2 regions of the Nonomuraea sp. MTCD27 genome follow, and region 2 is predicted to be linked to the other one. Evidence: riboswitches for the same ligand, from Rfam matches in the RefSeq annotation. Region 2 holds a riboswitch; the other holds the start of a gene.
What was found. A riboswitch is a leader RNA that binds a small molecule or an ion and turns the genes downstream of it on or off. The one in region 2 is predicted to bind thiamine pyrophosphate.
Positions count from the first base shown of each region.

Region 1: linked by a shared signal. The riboswitch ahead of thiD (bifunctional hydroxymethylpyrimidine kinase/phosphomethylpyrimidine kinase) and the one ahead of ACBJ59_RS12630 (purine-cytosine permease family protein) in region 2 are both predicted to bind thiamine pyrophosphate.

Region 1 covers NZ_JBGNUW010000024.1:20,070-27,729, forward strand. The annotation lists gene ACBJ59_RS49100 (S8 family serine peptidase) at 1-1,916, shown strand, start outside; gene ACBJ59_RS49105 (hypothetical protein) at 2,041-2,382, shown strand; gene ACBJ59_RS49110 (carbon starvation CstA family protein) at 2,386-4,500, shown strand; gene ACBJ59_RS49115 (TenA family protein) at 4,504-5,172, opposite strand; gene thiD (bifunctional hydroxymethylpyrimidine kinase/phosphomethylpyrimidine kinase) at 5,267-6,070, opposite strand; TPP riboswitch at 6,064-6,159, opposite strand; gene ACBJ59_RS49125 (histidine phosphatase family protein) at 6,176-6,817, opposite strand; gene ACBJ59_RS49130 (DNA polymerase domain-containing protein) at 6,878-7,660, shown strand, end outside.
Region 2 covers NZ_JBGNUW010000004.1:111,758-119,417, reverse strand. The annotation lists gene ACBJ59_RS12655 (MFS transporter) at 1-977, opposite strand, end outside; gene ACBJ59_RS12650 (winged helix-turn-helix transcriptional regulator) at 1,108-1,527, shown strand; gene ACBJ59_RS12645 (rhodanese-like domain-containing protein) at 1,524-1,847, shown strand; gene ACBJ59_RS12640 (hypothetical protein) at 2,079-2,501, opposite strand; gene ACBJ59_RS12635 (hypothetical protein) at 2,581-2,769, opposite strand; TPP riboswitch at 3,026-3,138, shown strand; gene ACBJ59_RS12630 (purine-cytosine permease family protein) at 3,129-4,466, shown strand; gene ACBJ59_RS12625 (methylated-DNA--[protein]-cysteine S-methyltransferase) at 4,426-5,004, opposite strand; gene ACBJ59_RS12620 (ATP-binding protein) at 5,100-6,968, shown strand; gene ACBJ59_RS12615 (ATP-binding protein) at 7,120-7,542, shown strand; gene ACBJ59_RS12610 (membrane protein insertase YidC) at 7,526-7,660, opposite strand, start outside.

The sequences.
Region 1 (7,660 bases), on a different contig from region 2:
GGTCGCCGATGGCGATCAAGTCCGCGCTGATGACCACCGGCTCCGACGTCAAGGACGGCCCCTCCACCGACCCGACGGTGATCTTCGGCCAGGGCGCCGGCCACGTCACCCCGAACGGCGCCGCCGACCCCGGCCTGGTCTACGACAGCGGCATCAAGGACTGGCTGGCCTTCCTCTGCGGCACGACCAAGGCCGTCGAGCCCAAGGCCTGCGACGACCTGTCCGGGAAGGGCTACTCGTTCGACGCGAGTGACCTGAACGTGCCGTCGATCGCGATCGGCAGGCTGCCGGGCACGCAGACCGTCACCCGCAAGGTGACCAACGTCGGCCGCTCGACCGCGACGTACACCGCCTCCGTCACCGGCCTGGACGGGGTCACCGCCAAGGTCTCCCCGAGCCGGCTCACCCTGAAGGCGGGGCAGACCAGGTCGTTCACGGTGACGTTCACCCGGACCACGGCCCCGATGAACGCGTACGTGGGCGGGCAGCTCACCTGGAAGGAGCGCCGGCACGCCGTACGCGTCCCCGTCCTCGTGCGGCCGGTGCCCGAGAAGTGGGCGGCCACGTACGGCGTCACGGGCGGGAACGACTCCGCCGAGTTCATCGTCACCGACCCCGGCGGCAAGCGCGTCTACGTGACCGGCGCGAGCTACGGGTCCAGCCCCGGCCTGCTCACCCCGAGCATCGCCACCGTCGCCTACGACGCGGCCACCGGTGCCGAGCTGTGGAGCAAGACCTACGCCGGCCCGGCGGGCGACTTCGACGAGCCGCACGGCCTGGAGGTGAGCCCCGACGGGAGCAAGGTCTTCGTGGTCGGCATCAGCGCCGGCAAGGAGACCGGCAACGACGCCGTCACGCTCGTCTACGACGCCGCCACGGGCGAGCAGCTCTGGGCGGCCCGCCACACCGGCCCCGGCGCGGGCACGGAGTTCGGCAACGCGCTGGCTCTCTCGCCGGACGGCAGGACGGCGTACGTCACCGGCATGACCACGCGGGCCGAGGCGGGCGACGAGTCCTACTTCACGGTCGCCTACGACACCGCCGACGGGAAGCAGAAGTGGCTGGCCCACTACGACGGTCCTGGCTCGGGCACCGACGACGCCCGGGTGATCAAGGTGACCCCGGACGGGACCAGGCTCTTCGTCAGCGGCCAGAGCCAGGGTGAGGCCGGCACCGGCCTGTCCGACTGGGGCACGGTCGCCTACGACGCCGCCACCGGCGCCCAGCTGTGGACGGCCCGGCACAACGGGCCGGAGAACGGGATCGACATCCCCTCGGCCATGGTGGTCGCCGGCGACGGGAAGACGGTCTTCCTCAGCGGCAACAGCAACACGCCGGACACGCAGAGCGACCTGATGACCATCGCGTACGACACCGCCACGGGGAAGGAGACGTGGGCCGACCGCTACGACGGCCCGGCGCACAAGAGCGACGTCCCGCACGACATGACGCTCGCGCCCGGCGGCGGCAAGCTCTACGTCACCGGCAACACCGAGGGCGAGGGCACGGGGTCGGACTTCACCACGATCGCCTACGACCCGGCCACCGGGCAGCGGTCCTGGGTGCAGCGCCATGACGGGCAGGCCAAGGGCGAGGACTACGCCTGGAGCGTCAAGGTGACGCCGGACGGCGGCAAGGTGGTCATCGCCGGGCAGAGCGCGGACGACGCGGCGAAGGGCACGGACTACGTGACCATCGCGTACGACGCCGCGACCGGCGAGCCGATCTGGACCGGCCGCTACGACGGCGCGGTCGGAGCCGGCGACAACGCGCACGCGCTCGCCCTCGACACGAGCGGCGAGGCCGGGGTCCGGATCTTCGTGACCGGATCCAGCGCGACCGGCGGCGCCCCGCCCGACGCGCTGGAGGTCGACTTCGCCACGGTGGCCTACTTCGAGCCGTGGAAGCAGCCCTGACCGTCCGTTGACGAAACGCGGCGCCCCCGGTCCCGGTGGACCGGGGGCGCCCGCGTTTTGGAAAGGAAACCTTTGGGTAAGGCCGGGGTTAATTTCTGAGCTACCTGGGTTTCAGGAGCCACAGATGTCCCGTATCACGCTCACGCCTGCCGCTCGTGAAGCACTGCGCGACGAAGAAGTGATCTTCTTCGACTGGCATGTGACCGGCCTGTGCTGCGCGGACGCGGGGGAGTTCTCGGTAAGGCCGCTGCGCCGGTCCCGCCTGCCCCGTCGCGCCCGCCGCCTCGGAGCGACCGATCTGGTGTACGCCCATCCGACCGCCTGGGTGCATCTCGCCGAGCTTCCCGTCACGATCGACTGCCGCCCGCTGTGGCGCTGGCGGCGCTTCACCACCGATCTGCCGCCGGACGCCGGACTGCGCTGCTGCCTGGGGCGCCCTATATATGGCCCGATATATGGGAGGTAACCGGTGAAGCTGCGTTCCATCATCATCTGGACGGCGGTGGCCATCGTCGGCGCCGTGGGGTGGGGGGTGCTCGCCCTGTCCAGGGGCGAGAACGTCAACGCGGTGTGGCTCCTGTGCGCCGCGCTCGGCTCGTACGCCATCGCCTACCGGTTCTATGCCCGCTTCATCGTGCGCAAGGTGCTGCGCGCCGACGACCGCAGGGCCACCCCGGCCGAGCGGCTCGACAACGGCATCGACTACCAGCCGACCGACCGGCGGATCCTGTTCGGTCACCACTTCGCCGCCATCGCCGGGGCCGGCCCGCTGGTCGGTCCGGTGCTGGCGGCACAGATGGGCTACCTGCCCGGCACCATCTGGATCATCGCGGGAGTGATCTTCGCCGGGGCCGTGCAGGACATGGTGATCCTGTTCTTCTCCATGCGCCGCAACGGCCGCAGCCTCGGGCAGATGGCCCGCGACGAGATCGGGCCGTTCGGCGGGGCGGCGGCGCTCATCGCGGTCTTCGCCATCATGATCATCCTGCTGGCCGTGCTGGCGCTGGTCGTGGTCAACGCCCTGGCGCAGTCGCCGTGGGGCGTCTTCTCCATCGCCATGACCATCCCGATCGCCCTGTTCATGGGCTTCTACCTGCGGGTGATCCGGCCGGGCCAGGTCGTCGAGACCACGGTGATCGGGGTCGCGCTGCTGATCCTGGCGATCGTGGCCGGCGGGTGGGTGCAGGACTCGAGCTGGGCGCCGTTCTTCACGCTGAGCCCGTCGGCGCTGGCGCTGTGGCTGATCGCGTACGGGTTCGTCGCCGCCGTGCTGCCCGTCTGGATGCTGCTCGCGCCGCGCGACTACCTCTCCACCTTCATGAAGATCGGCACCATCGTGCTGATCGCCATCGGCATCGCCGTCACCGCGCCTCCGCTGCAGACCACCGCGTTCACCGACTTCGCGTTCAACGGCAAGGGGCCGGTGTTCGCCGGGTCGCTGTTCCCGTTCGTGTTCATCATCATCGCCTGCGGGGCGCTGTCGGGGTTCCACTCGCTGATCTCGTCGGGCACCACGCCGAAGATGATCCAGAAGGAGACCCAGGTCCGGATGATCGGCTACGGCTCCATGCTCATGGAGTCGTTCGTGGCCATCATGGCCATCACGGCGGCCTGCGTGCTGACCCCCGGGCTCTACTTCGCGATGAACTCCCCGGCGGGCGTCGTCGGGGCCACCGTGCAGACCGCCGCCGAGGCGGTCACCAACATGGGCTTCGTCATCACGCCCGAGGAGTTGCAGGCGGCCGCGGCGGCCGTGCAGGAGGAGACGCTGATCGCCCGGACGGGCGGCGCGCCCACGCTGGCGGTGGGCATCTCGCAGATCTTCTCCGGGTTCCTCGGGGGAGCGGGGCTGCAGGCGTTCTGGTACCACTTCGCGATCATGTTCGAGGCGCTGTTCATCCTCACCACCGTCGACGCCGGGACGCGGGTGGGGCGGTTCATGCTCCAGGACACGCTGGGCAACCTGTGGAAGCCGATCGCGCGGGTGAGCTGGTGGCCGGGGCTGGTCGCCTCCAGCGCCGTGGTCGTGGCGGCCTGGGGATATTTCCTCTACCAGGGCGTCAACGACCCGCTCGGCGGCATCAACCAGCTCTTCCCGCTGTTCGGCATCGCCAACCAGCTCCTGGCGGCCGTCGCGCTCACCGTGGCCACGACCCTGCTGATCAAGAGCGGCCGGCTCAAGTGGGCCTGGGTGACGGGGGTGCCCCTGGCCTGGGACGTGGCGGTCACGCTGACCGCCAGCTACCAGAAGGTGTTCTCGACCGACCCCACGCTCGGCTTCTTCGCCCAGCGTGACCGCTATCAGACGGCGCTCGACCAGGGACAGCTCCTCGCGCCCGCCAAGACGACCGGCGCGATGCAGCAGATCGTGATCAACTCCACCGTCGACGGCGTCCTGGCGGCGCTGTTCGCCATCCTGATCATCGTGGTGATCCTCGACGCGGCGCGCGTGTGGATCAAGGCGATCAGGACGCGGGAGCCGCTGCCGGACACGGAGGCGCCGTTCGAGGAGTCCAAGATCCTCGCCCCGGCCGGGCTCATCGCCACCCGCGAGGAGAAGGAGATGATGGCCAAGGCGCCGTGATCGTCAGGGCGCGAGCCACCGCTCCGTCGGCCAGGTCTCGCGCCGCCAGGCGCTGTCCCAGAACATCCACTCGTACGCCGCCGCCCGGCCGTAGGCCTCTCCCATGGCCTCGCGGGTGGCCGGGTCGGCGGCGGCGGCGAGCCGGTCGGCGATGCCCTTGGCCTGCTCGACGGAGGCCGCGAAGGCCGGGTCCGCGTAGGTGGAGATCCACTTGACGTACGGGTGCTCCGGGGTGGCGTACTTCAGCAGCGCCGTACCGACGTCCTGGTAGATCCAGAAGCACGGCAGCACCGCCGCCGCGATCACCGGGTAGGGCGCGGTGAGCGCCGTGGCCTGCAGGAACGACGCGTACGCCAGGCACGTCGGCGACGTCGCCAGGCCCTTGGCGTCGGCGCCGAGCTCCTCGGCGTAGCCGGCGTGCAGCATGCGCTCGGCGGCCAGCGCGGTGTGCGCGCTCTGGGCCCAGAACGCCGCGTCGGCGGGGTCGGTCGCCCGCACGGACGCCGTGGCCAGCGCCTTGGAGAACGCCTCCAGGTAGCGGGCGTCCTGCACGATGTAGAAGCCGAACCGGTCGGGGTCGAGGGTGCCGTCGCCGAGCGCGACGAGGAAGGGGTGCTCGTGGATGGCGCGCATCAGCTCGGCCGTGCGCTGCCAGATGTCATCGCAGAACATCGCGTCTCCTTGGGAACGGCAATCTGGGGGCGGCAATCTGGGGGGCGCAGGTTTGGGGCGCAGTCTTCGGAGAGCGCAGTCTTCGGGAGCGTGCTCACCAGATGGCGTGGAAGTGGTGGACGGGGCCGTGGCCGTGCCCGACGCCGAGCGTGTCGGCCGCGCGCAGCGCCTCCGTCAGGTAGGTCTTCGCCGCCCGCACCGCGCCCGGCCAGTCGTCGTGGCGGGGGCGCAGCGCCGCGATGGCCGAGGACAGCGTGCAGCCGGTGCCGTGGGTGTTGCGGGTGTCCACGCGGGGCGCGGCCAGCTCGATCACGCCCTCGGGCGTGGCCAGCACGTCCACGCAGGTGTCGCCGTCCAGGTGGCCGCCCTTGAGCAGCACCTGCCGGGCGCCCAGCGCGCGCAGCCGCCGCGCCTGCCCGTGCATCTCGGACAGGCCGCGGGCCGGCTCCTCGCCGAGCAGGTCCGCCGCCTCGGGCAGGTTGGGCGTGATCAGGTCGGCGCGGGGCAGCAGCGTCTCGCGCAGCTCGGCCACGGCGTCGGCCGGCAGCAGCCGGTCGCCGCTCTTGGCCACCATCACGGGGTCGAGCACGACGAAAGGCGGCCGGTACGTGTCCAGTGCCGCCGCCACCGCCTTGATCAGCGGCGCGGTGCCCAGCATGCCGATCTTCACGGCGTCCGCCGGCACGTCGGTCAGCAGCGTGTCGAGCTGGGCGGCGACGAACTCGGCCGGCACCTCGTGGATGCCGGTCACGCCCGTGGTGGTCTGCGCGACCAGCGCCGTGACGACCGTCATGCCGTAGGCGCCGAGCGCGGAGAAGGTCTTCAGATCGCCCTGGATGCCGGCGCCGCCGCTGGGGTCGGTGCCCGCGATGGACAGGACTCTGGGTGCGTCGCTCACCGAGATGACGTCCCTTCGCTAGTGCGAACTAGATCAGGTTCGACGGGTGTGATCTCAGCCCGGGTCTCCGGGCACCCCGCGTCAGTGGCCCACTGTAACAGGCGCTCAGCCGCGCAGCTCCGGGGGGAAGCCGGTCCAGCGCAGCTCCACGGGAAGGTGACCCATGTCGTTGAAGAAGAGCAGCGAGGGCGGCCGGCCGGGGGCGTAGCGGATGGCGGTCAGGGCGGCGTTGGCGTGGTTGAGCCCGAGCCAGCGCCACTCGGGGGCGTCCTGGGCGGCGCGGACCAGCCAGCCGATCAGGAAGTTGTGCGTGACCACGAGCTCGTGGCGGGTCTCGTCCACCGTCTCGTCCACCGTCTCGTCCACCGTCGTGTCCGCCGTTCCGCCCACTGGGCCGGTGAACAGGTCGAGGGCCTCGCGGGCCAGCTTCGGCTCCGCCCCGGGGAACCGGGCGAGGAAGCCGAGGAAGTGGTCGGCGTACTCGGGGGGCAGCTCCTCCCTGGCCGGCAGGTACGGCACGTAGTCGCCGGCGGCCTCCGACACGCGCAGCGGGACGCCGGGGAGGTGCTCGCCGATCAGGCGGGCGGTCTCGGCGGCCCGGGGGAGCGGCCCGTGGTGGACGGCGGCCAGCGGGACGCCGCGGAGCCGCTCGCCGAGCAGCGCGGCCTGGCGGCGGCCGGCGTCCGTCAGGCCGCTCTCGTCCGGGGTGGCCTCGCCGTGCCGGGTGAGGTAGAGGAGACGCGTCATGGGGATCATTGTGGCCCGCGAATGTTGACCACACGTTCGAGTGTCGGCATCGTAGGGCGGGTGGCCGCTGATGAGACGCGCGACGGGGTCGCCCTGACCAACCTCGACCAGCCGTTGTTCGACGGTGCCGGCGCCACCAAGCGCGACCTGGTCGACTACCTCGACGCGGTCCGCGACCGCATCCTCCCGGTCCTGCGCGACCGCGCGCTCTCGGTCATCCGCGTGCGCCCGGGCCAGGAGCCGTTCGTGCAGAAGAACCTGCCCAAATACGCCCCCGACTGGGTGCGCTCGGTGTCCATGTGGGCGGACGCGTCGCGCCGGCAGGTGACGTACGCGCTGTGCGACGACCGCAGGACGCTGCTGTGGTTCGCGAACCAGCGGGCGGTGGAATACCACCCGGCGCTGTTCGTCGGCGACCACCCCACCCACATGATCCTCGACCTCGACCCGCCGGAGCACGACGACTCCTTCTCGCTGGCCGTGCGCGGCGCCTTCCTCGTCCGCCAGGCCCTCGACGACGCCGGGCTGAGCGGGGCGGTGAAGACCAGCGGGGCGAAGGGCGTGCACGTGTTCGTGCCCGTGGCCGAGGGCACGGCGCCGGACGACCTGGCGGCGGCCACCCGGGCCCTGGCCGCCCGCGCCGAGCGGGTGGACCCGGCGCTGGCCACCACGGCGTTCATCCGCGAGGACCGCGCGGGCAAGGTCTTCCTCGACTCCACGCGCGCGGGCGGCGCCACGGTGGCGGCCGCCTACAGCCCCCGCATCCGGCCGGGCGTGCCCGTCTCCTTCCCCGTGGCCTGGGCCGACCTCGACCGCGTGGCGCCGGCCGACTTCACCATGCGC
Region 2 (7,660 bases):
CCCGACAGCAGGCCACCGAGCACGACCTTGGCGTTGCCGAACCGGTTGACCAGCCACGGCGTGAGCGTGGGCGCGAGCACCACGTCGGCGGCGGCCGCCAGCAGGGCCAGGCCCGTCTGGATGGTGGACCAGCCGCGCAACTCCTGGAGGTAGAGCGTGACCAGGAACTGGAAGCCGAAGAACGAGGCCGTGAGCAGGGCGGCCGTCAGGTTGGCCCGGACGAGCGGGCCCGAGCGCAGGATGCCGAGGCGGACCAGCGGGACGGCGGAGCGGCGCTCGACGGCGACGAAGGCCGCGACCAGCGCCAGGCCGGCGGCGAAGACCGCCACGGTCAGGGGCAGGCCGTCGGACGGGTGCTCCAGGCGTACGACACCGTAGACCAGCAGCATCATCGCCCCCGTGATGCTCACCGCGCCCGCCACGTCGAACCCCCGCACCGCGGGGCGGTCCGTGGCCGGCTCCTTGAGCAGGGGGATCGCGGCCAGCAGGATGACCAGCGAGAGCAGAACGGGGGCGAAGAACACCCAGCGCCAGCCGATCGCGGTCAGCAGGCCGCCGATCACCAGCCCGAGCGCGAACCCGCCCGCCGCCGTGCCCGCGTAGATGAGCAGGGCCCGGTTGCGCTGCCTGCCCTCGGGGAAGTTCGTGGTGATCAGGGACAGGCCGGCCGGGGTCATGAACGCGGCGGCCACCCCCGTGACGAACCTGGCCAGCAGCAGCACCCAGCCCTCGGTCGCGAAGCCGCCGAGACCGGAGAAGAGCAGGAACACCACCAGCCAGAGCAGGAACATCCGCCGCCGGCCCAGCAGGTCGGCCGCCCGGCCGCCGAGCAGCATGAAACCGCCGTACCCCAGCACGTACGCGCTGACGACCCCGCTCAGCATGCTGGTGGAAAGCCCGAGGTCGGCCCGGATGGACGGGAGGGCGACGTTCAGCATGGCCACGTCGATGCCCTCCAGGAAGATGGCACCGCACAAAACGATCAGTACGCCCCAGGAACGGGCGGGCACAGACACAACAAACCCCCGGTTACTTCTCGGCATGTCAGTTCTCTCTTGTAACCGTCCACATCATGGGCCAGGATGAAATGTCGTGGAAGACGGCACTTTGAGATCACTCAGTTACTGCGAAGGCACCGTGGACGACGACTACGACGTACGCCAGTGGGACACCCGCGAGGACTGCGAGGTCCGGCAGATCCTCGACCGCATCGCGGACAAGTGGTCGCTGCTGGTGATCGCCCTGCTCGACTGCCAGAGCCTGCGCTTCACCCAGCTCCGCCGCGAGATCGACGGCGTCAGCCAGCGCATGCTCAGCGTCACCCTGCGCCAGCTCGAACGCGACGGCCTGGTCACCCGCACGGTTCACCCCGTGGTGCCGCCCCGGGTGGACTACGCGCTGACGCCGCTCGGCCGTACGCTGCACCAGACCATCAAGTCCCTGGTCACGTGGACCGAGGAGCACCAGGCGGAGATCGCGGAGGCGCGTGCGGCCTACGACTCGCGGCGCGAGATGATGGAGCCATGACCGTTCCTGAGATCGAGGCCAACGCCGTTCCCGCCGACGCTTACCTGCTCGACGTCCGTGAGCAGGACGAATGGCTGGCCGGGCACGCGCCCGAAGCCGTGCACATCCCCATGACGCAGATCCAGGGCCGGGTCGACGAGGTGCCCGGCGACCGGACGGTCTACGTCGTGTGCCGGGTGGGCGGCCGTTCGCTGCAGGTCGCGGCCTGGCTCAACCAGCTCGGGCGCGACGCGGTCAACGTCGGGGGCGGCATGCAGTCGTGGGAGTCCGCGCGCCGGCCGATGGTCAGCGAGACGGGCCAGGAGCCCTTCGTGGCATGAGGCGGCGTTACCGCGGTGCGGCACCGGGCCCGGTCGATGGAGATCGCCTTCGAGTAGTTGCAGCGCGAGATTCACCATCCACGCCGCCTTCTCCTCCGACGGCGAGGCCGAGCTCGGCAGGCCGGCGGCGTACGTTCCAGCTTCGCTTCCGGTCACGGCGAACTCGCCCTGCTCGCCGACGCCTTCGGTTACCGCCTACGCCGACCAGCTGAGAGCCTGAGCGTCAGCGGCTCAGGTGTACTGGTTGTCTCGGGACAGGCTGTAGTCGCAAGCCAGGTGCTGGCCTGATCGCTTGTAGATGCACACCCTCACGCGGACCACCCGTATGGGTTTGGGGCCGGTGCGGACGAAGTTTCCGAAGTTGGTGCCGTGGGAGCCGCAGCTGGTGTCCACCTTCCAGGCGCTGTACCCGGTGGTCAGGTCGGTGTGCGTCCACTCCATCTGGGCCCGCACCCCATGGTTGTCAGCGGGGCAGATGTCGCGCACCGTGAAGTTCCGAAAGACGACCCTCGTCCGGCTGACGAAGTCGACGGTCGTCCGGACGTACCCGGCGCCGGCTCTGTCCGGGTTTTCCACGCGGGCGGAGGACACTCCGTCGGCCGCCTGCGCCGGGCTTGCCACCAGCAGCCCGCTCAACGCTGCGATTCCCAGCACGGCGCCCAGAATGCGTGTCTTCAACAGTCCTCCAGCAAGAGATGTCTCGGTTGGTTCGGTTGGCCGTGGAACGTGAACTTCAGCTCTCCCGCGTGGCCGCGGGGGAGACGTGCGAGGTGACGTCTTCGAAGGCGGTGAGCACCGCACAGGTGGCGCCGGGGTGCCGGATGTCGTCGTCTCTGATGACGATGGGCTTTCCGGCCACACCCGGGCGGGTCAGGGTCGCCTCGCCTGGTTCCAGGGGGGTGGAATACGGCCCGAGGTTCACCGGAGCGATCGTTGCACTCCTCGGCAGCACCGTGGAATATGCCGGGAATATGCCTGGTCGCCCGGCAGTGATGTACAGCGTGGCTTGGAGAATGCGTGCGTGGGCAGCCCGCCGACGCGGTGCGAGAGGCCAGCTGTTCGTCCTGCGGACCTGCACGGACTCTCCCGAGGGCGCGATGGCAGCTACCCGGTGGTGGCCGATCTAGGACGAATGGTGCATCATGGGGGCGCGAGCTGGGATGATCCCGGCTTCGTGTACCAACCCCCGCGGGAGCTTGGGGCAACCAGGCTGAGAGGGTAGCTACTGCTGCTGCCGACCGCATGAACCTGTCCGGGTAATGCCGGCGTAGGGAGTGTGCGATGACGCATGGCGTCGAAGAAGTTCCGCTGACCCTCGAAGGCCGCCCGCCGAAGACCCTCGGCGTGCTCGACCAGGGCGCTCTCTGGGCGAACCTCGGGGTCAGCCTCCTCGGCTTCTCCGGAGCCCTGCTCCTGCTCAACCCGCTCGGCGACGCCCCGCTCAGCCTGGCCGCGGTGCTGGTGGCCACGGTGGTGGGCAGCCTGATCGGCACCGCCATGGTGGGCCTGTCCGCCATCCCCGGCACGCAGACCGGGCAGCCGGCGATGGTGCTGCTGCGCGGGCTGTTCGGGGCCAGGATCTCCTACGTGCCCACGGTGCTGAACATCGTGCAGATGATCGGCTGGGGGGCCTTCGAGCTCTGGGTGATCGCGAAGGGTGCCACCGCGATCTTCGGCTCGGTGCCGTACCAGGTGTGGGTGGTCGTGGCGGGGGTGCTGACCACCGCGCTGACGATCTGGCCGCTCGGGTCGATCCGGCTGCTGCGCCGGTACGTCACCGTCGGCGTGATCATCGCGATGATCTGGTTCACGGTGTTCTTCCTGCGCGACGCCCCCTCCCCGGAGGGCGGGAGCTGGACGGCCTTCCCCGCCGCGGTCGACTACGTGATCGCGCTCTCGGTGTCCTGGGTGCCGATGGCCGCCGACTTCGCCCGCCACTCGCGCTCCAGCAGGGCCGCCTTCACCGGCGTGGTCGGCGGATACACCCTGGCCCAGGTGGCGTGTCTGGGGCTGGGCGTGTACGCGGTGGCCCTCGCGGGCGCCGCCGGGGTGCAGGCCGACCAGACGTCGGTGTTCGGGCCGTTCGTGGCGGTGCCGCTGGGCGCGCTGTTCTTCGGCATCCTGGTCCTGCGCGAGACCGACCAGTCCTTCGCCAACGTCTACTCCACCACGGTCTCGCTGCAGAACCTGATGCCGCGGATGGACCGGCGCGTCTTCTCCGTCGGCATCGGCGTGCTCACCGTGGTGATCGCCCTGCTGGTGGACGTCACCTCGTACGGGGTGTTCCTCGGCCTGATCGGGGCGGTGTTCGTGCCGATGTTCGCGGTGCTCGCCGTGGACTACTTCCTGCTGCGCCGCGGCACGGGCTGGAACACCGCGGAGGACGCGCCCTCGCGCTGGTCGATGCTGGTGCCGTGGGCGCTGGGCTTCGCCGCCTACTGGCTGACGACCTCGACGCCGACGATCCCCCAGTGGGACGCGTGGTGGGCGGGCGTGCGCGAGGTCCTCGGCTTCGTCCGGCAGCCGTGGATGAACGGCGCCCTGGGCGGTGCCTTGGTGGCCGCGCTGGTGACGCTGCTCATCGGGCTGCTGGCCCGGCGGTCCGCCGCTCGACGTTGAGCAGGTGCTGCTTGGCGGCCGCGCCCCCCGCGTAGTCGCCGAGCGCGCCGTCCTCGCGCACCACCCGGTGGCAGGGCACGATCACGCAGATGGGGTTGGAGGCCAGCGCGTTGCCGATCGCCCGCAGCGCGCGCGGCCGGCCGATGCTCTCGCCGATCTGCTCCAGCGTGGTGGTGGTGCCATAGGGGACCGCCATGGTCTTCTGCAGCACCGTGCGCGCGAAAGTCGTGGCCAGCGTCAGGTCCACCGGCGTGGCGAACGCGCGCAGCCGCCCCGAGAAGTAGGCGTCGAGCTCCCTGCGCACCGGGTCGAGGCGTCGCGCGTCGGGCCCGATGAACCTGCCCACATGCCTGCTGACCAGCTCGAAGACGTCGTTTTCCGGCTCGAAGCTGCAGGCGGCGATGCCCTTGCCGGTCACCGCCAGCACCATCCTGCCCACGGCCCCGTCGTAGGTGCCGAAGGCGATGTCCGGTGGTGTGTCACCCCGATAGGTGCTGGAGGTCACCCGCAGCAGGGCATCGAGATCGTTGCTCGACATACCCCTCACCCTCCCACCCGCCAGGAATTACCGTGACCGCAGCGTATCGGACGGATCGCCCGACGCACCCACCGCGCCACGTGCACTATGGAGGTGTGGGGGACGAATGGGCCGGTAGTGACGATGAGATCGCTCGCGCGGCGCTCGCCAGCTCGCCCAACGCCGTCGTGGCGCTCGATCGGGACCAGAGCGTGCTGGTGTGGAACGCCGCGGCCGAGCGCGTGTTCGGGTGGCCGGCGGAGGAGCTGCTCGGGCGCAGGGCGCCGATCGTGCCTGACGAGCTGACCGCCGAGCACAACGCCGTGCTGGAACGCGTACGCACGGGGGAGCCCGTGTCGTTGCGCACCAAGCGCGTGCGCAGCGACGGCACGGTGCTCGACCTGCGGGTGGACATCAGCGCCCTGCGGCTGGGCAACGCCGTGGGCGGTTACGTGTGCGTCTACCACCCCGCCCGGGCCGACGAGGTGGCCAGGAACCGGATGGCGCGCCGGGCCAGGCTCGTGCGCCGGCTGACCGACGTGGTCGGCGACATCAACTCCGAGCTGGAGCTGTCGGCCGTGCTCGACCGGATCTCCGCCAACCTCACCGAACTCACCGGGGCGGACGCGGGCGGGTTCGTGCTGATCGAGGGTGACAGGTTGCGGGTGGTCAGCACGTACCAGTTGCCGGACACGATCAGGGGCGCCACCAGCGACCTGCGTACGAGCCTCGTGGACAAGCTTTTACGCACCGGCAAGACCGTGATGCTGGAGTCCGACGGGCTCGACGACCTGGTGTGGGCGCGGCTCAACGGCCTGCACACGATCGCGCTCGGCCTGGCGGCGGTCGGCGGGCGCCCGTACGGCGCGCTCTACTCGCTGTTCGCCCGGCGCAGGCCGGGGCACCTGGAGCTGGAGCTGCTGGAGCTGCTGGCCGGGCATGCGGGGATCGCCGTCGGCAACGCGGTGGCCTACCAGGAGGCGGTGCGGCAGCGGGCGCACGAGCGGGCCGTGTTCGACGCCAGCGCCGACGGCATCGCCGTGCTCGACCAGGCCGGCCACGTGGTGCGGTGGAACCCGGCCGCCGCCGAGCTGACCGCGTTGCCCGCCGCGTCCGTGATCGGCGGGCCGCCGCCGTTCCCGCTGCCCAAGCCGGGCGAGAAGGTCACCTCCCAGATGGACAACGGGCGGTGGCTGGACGTGGTGAGCGCGCAGATCGAGGAGACCGGCGAGGTGGTCGTCGACTTCCGCGACGTGACCGCGGCCAAGGAGCTGGAGGAGGCCAAGGACCTGTTCCTGGCCACGACCAGCCACGAGCTGCGTACGCCGATCACGATCGTGCGGGGGTTCGCCAGCACGCTGGACTCGCGCTGGGACAAGATGGGCGACCCCGAGCGCCGCTCCGCCGTGCACACGATCGCCGAGCGGGCCAGGTCCCTGGGCGAGCTCATGGACCACCTGCTGCTGGGCGCCAGGGCCGGGGCCGACGAGCTCAAGGTGCGGATCGAGGAGTTCGACCTGGCCGAGCGGATCGACGCGGCCACGCTGGGGCTGCCCGCCCTGTCTGACCGGCACCGGGTCGAGGTGGTCATGCCGGACGGGCTGCCGTACGTGCTGGGCGACGCGCTGGCCACGGACATCGTCCTGGGGCAGTTGCTGGAGAACGCGTTCAAGTACTCGCCGAAGGGCGGGCTGATCAGCGTCGAGGCGTGGCCGGAGGACGACAACGTCGTCGTGGTGGTCGACGACGAGGGGGTCGGCATCGCCCCGGCCGACAGGGAGCGGATCTTCGAGCGCTTCGTCCAGGTGGACAGCGGCGACCGAAGACGGTTTGGTGGAGTGGGGCTCGGTCTCTACATCGTCCGCAGTCTCGCCAGGGCGCAGGGCGGAGATGTCAGCGCTCATCCGAGGCCTGGAGGAGGCACCAGAATGCGGCTCGTACTGAGATGCGTTTCCACTATCGGATCCGACACACCGATGCGGTAACGAGGTGGTCACGGTTGAGCTGATCTATCGTCCAATGTGTACAAGCTGTGATCGAGATGCGGTTTCTGGGATTGAGTAACGGGGCATTTCGGTCGTACCGGGGAGTGTTCCCGCGGGGGGCACAGGTAACGGGGAGGTGGGTGTGTCAAGCGTGGTGCTGCTGCCGTACGCGCCGTCCAGCGTTGCCGTCGCCCGCCAGCGTCTGAGCACTGACCTGCAGGACAGTGGGGTCTTTTCCGCCGCGATCGACGATGCCGTGCTGGTGGTGAGCGAGTTGCTGAGCAACGCGCTGCGGCACGCGCATCCGCTGCCGTCGGGCATGGTGAGGGTTGCCTGGCTACGCAGTGACGATCACATCGAAGTGGCGGTGAGCGATGGGGGTGCGGCCACCGAGCCGCGGGCGGGCCGCCCGACCCTGTCCTCGCTCGGGGGCCGGGGGCTCGGCATCGTGGAATACGTGGCCGAGAGCTGGGGGGTCAGGCACGACGGGGACACGACGACCGTATGGGCCATCCTGCCCGCCCCCAGTCAATCGATGAACGGGCAGGTGGCGGCACTCAGAGAGGCCGGCTAGCGAGCACGGCCCGCTCGCTGACGGTCCAGGCCGTGGAGACGAGCAGATAGAGGCCGGCCGCCAGGGGGAGCACCAGAGCGGCCAGCACGGAGCCGTACGGCAGCAGCCGCATGATCTT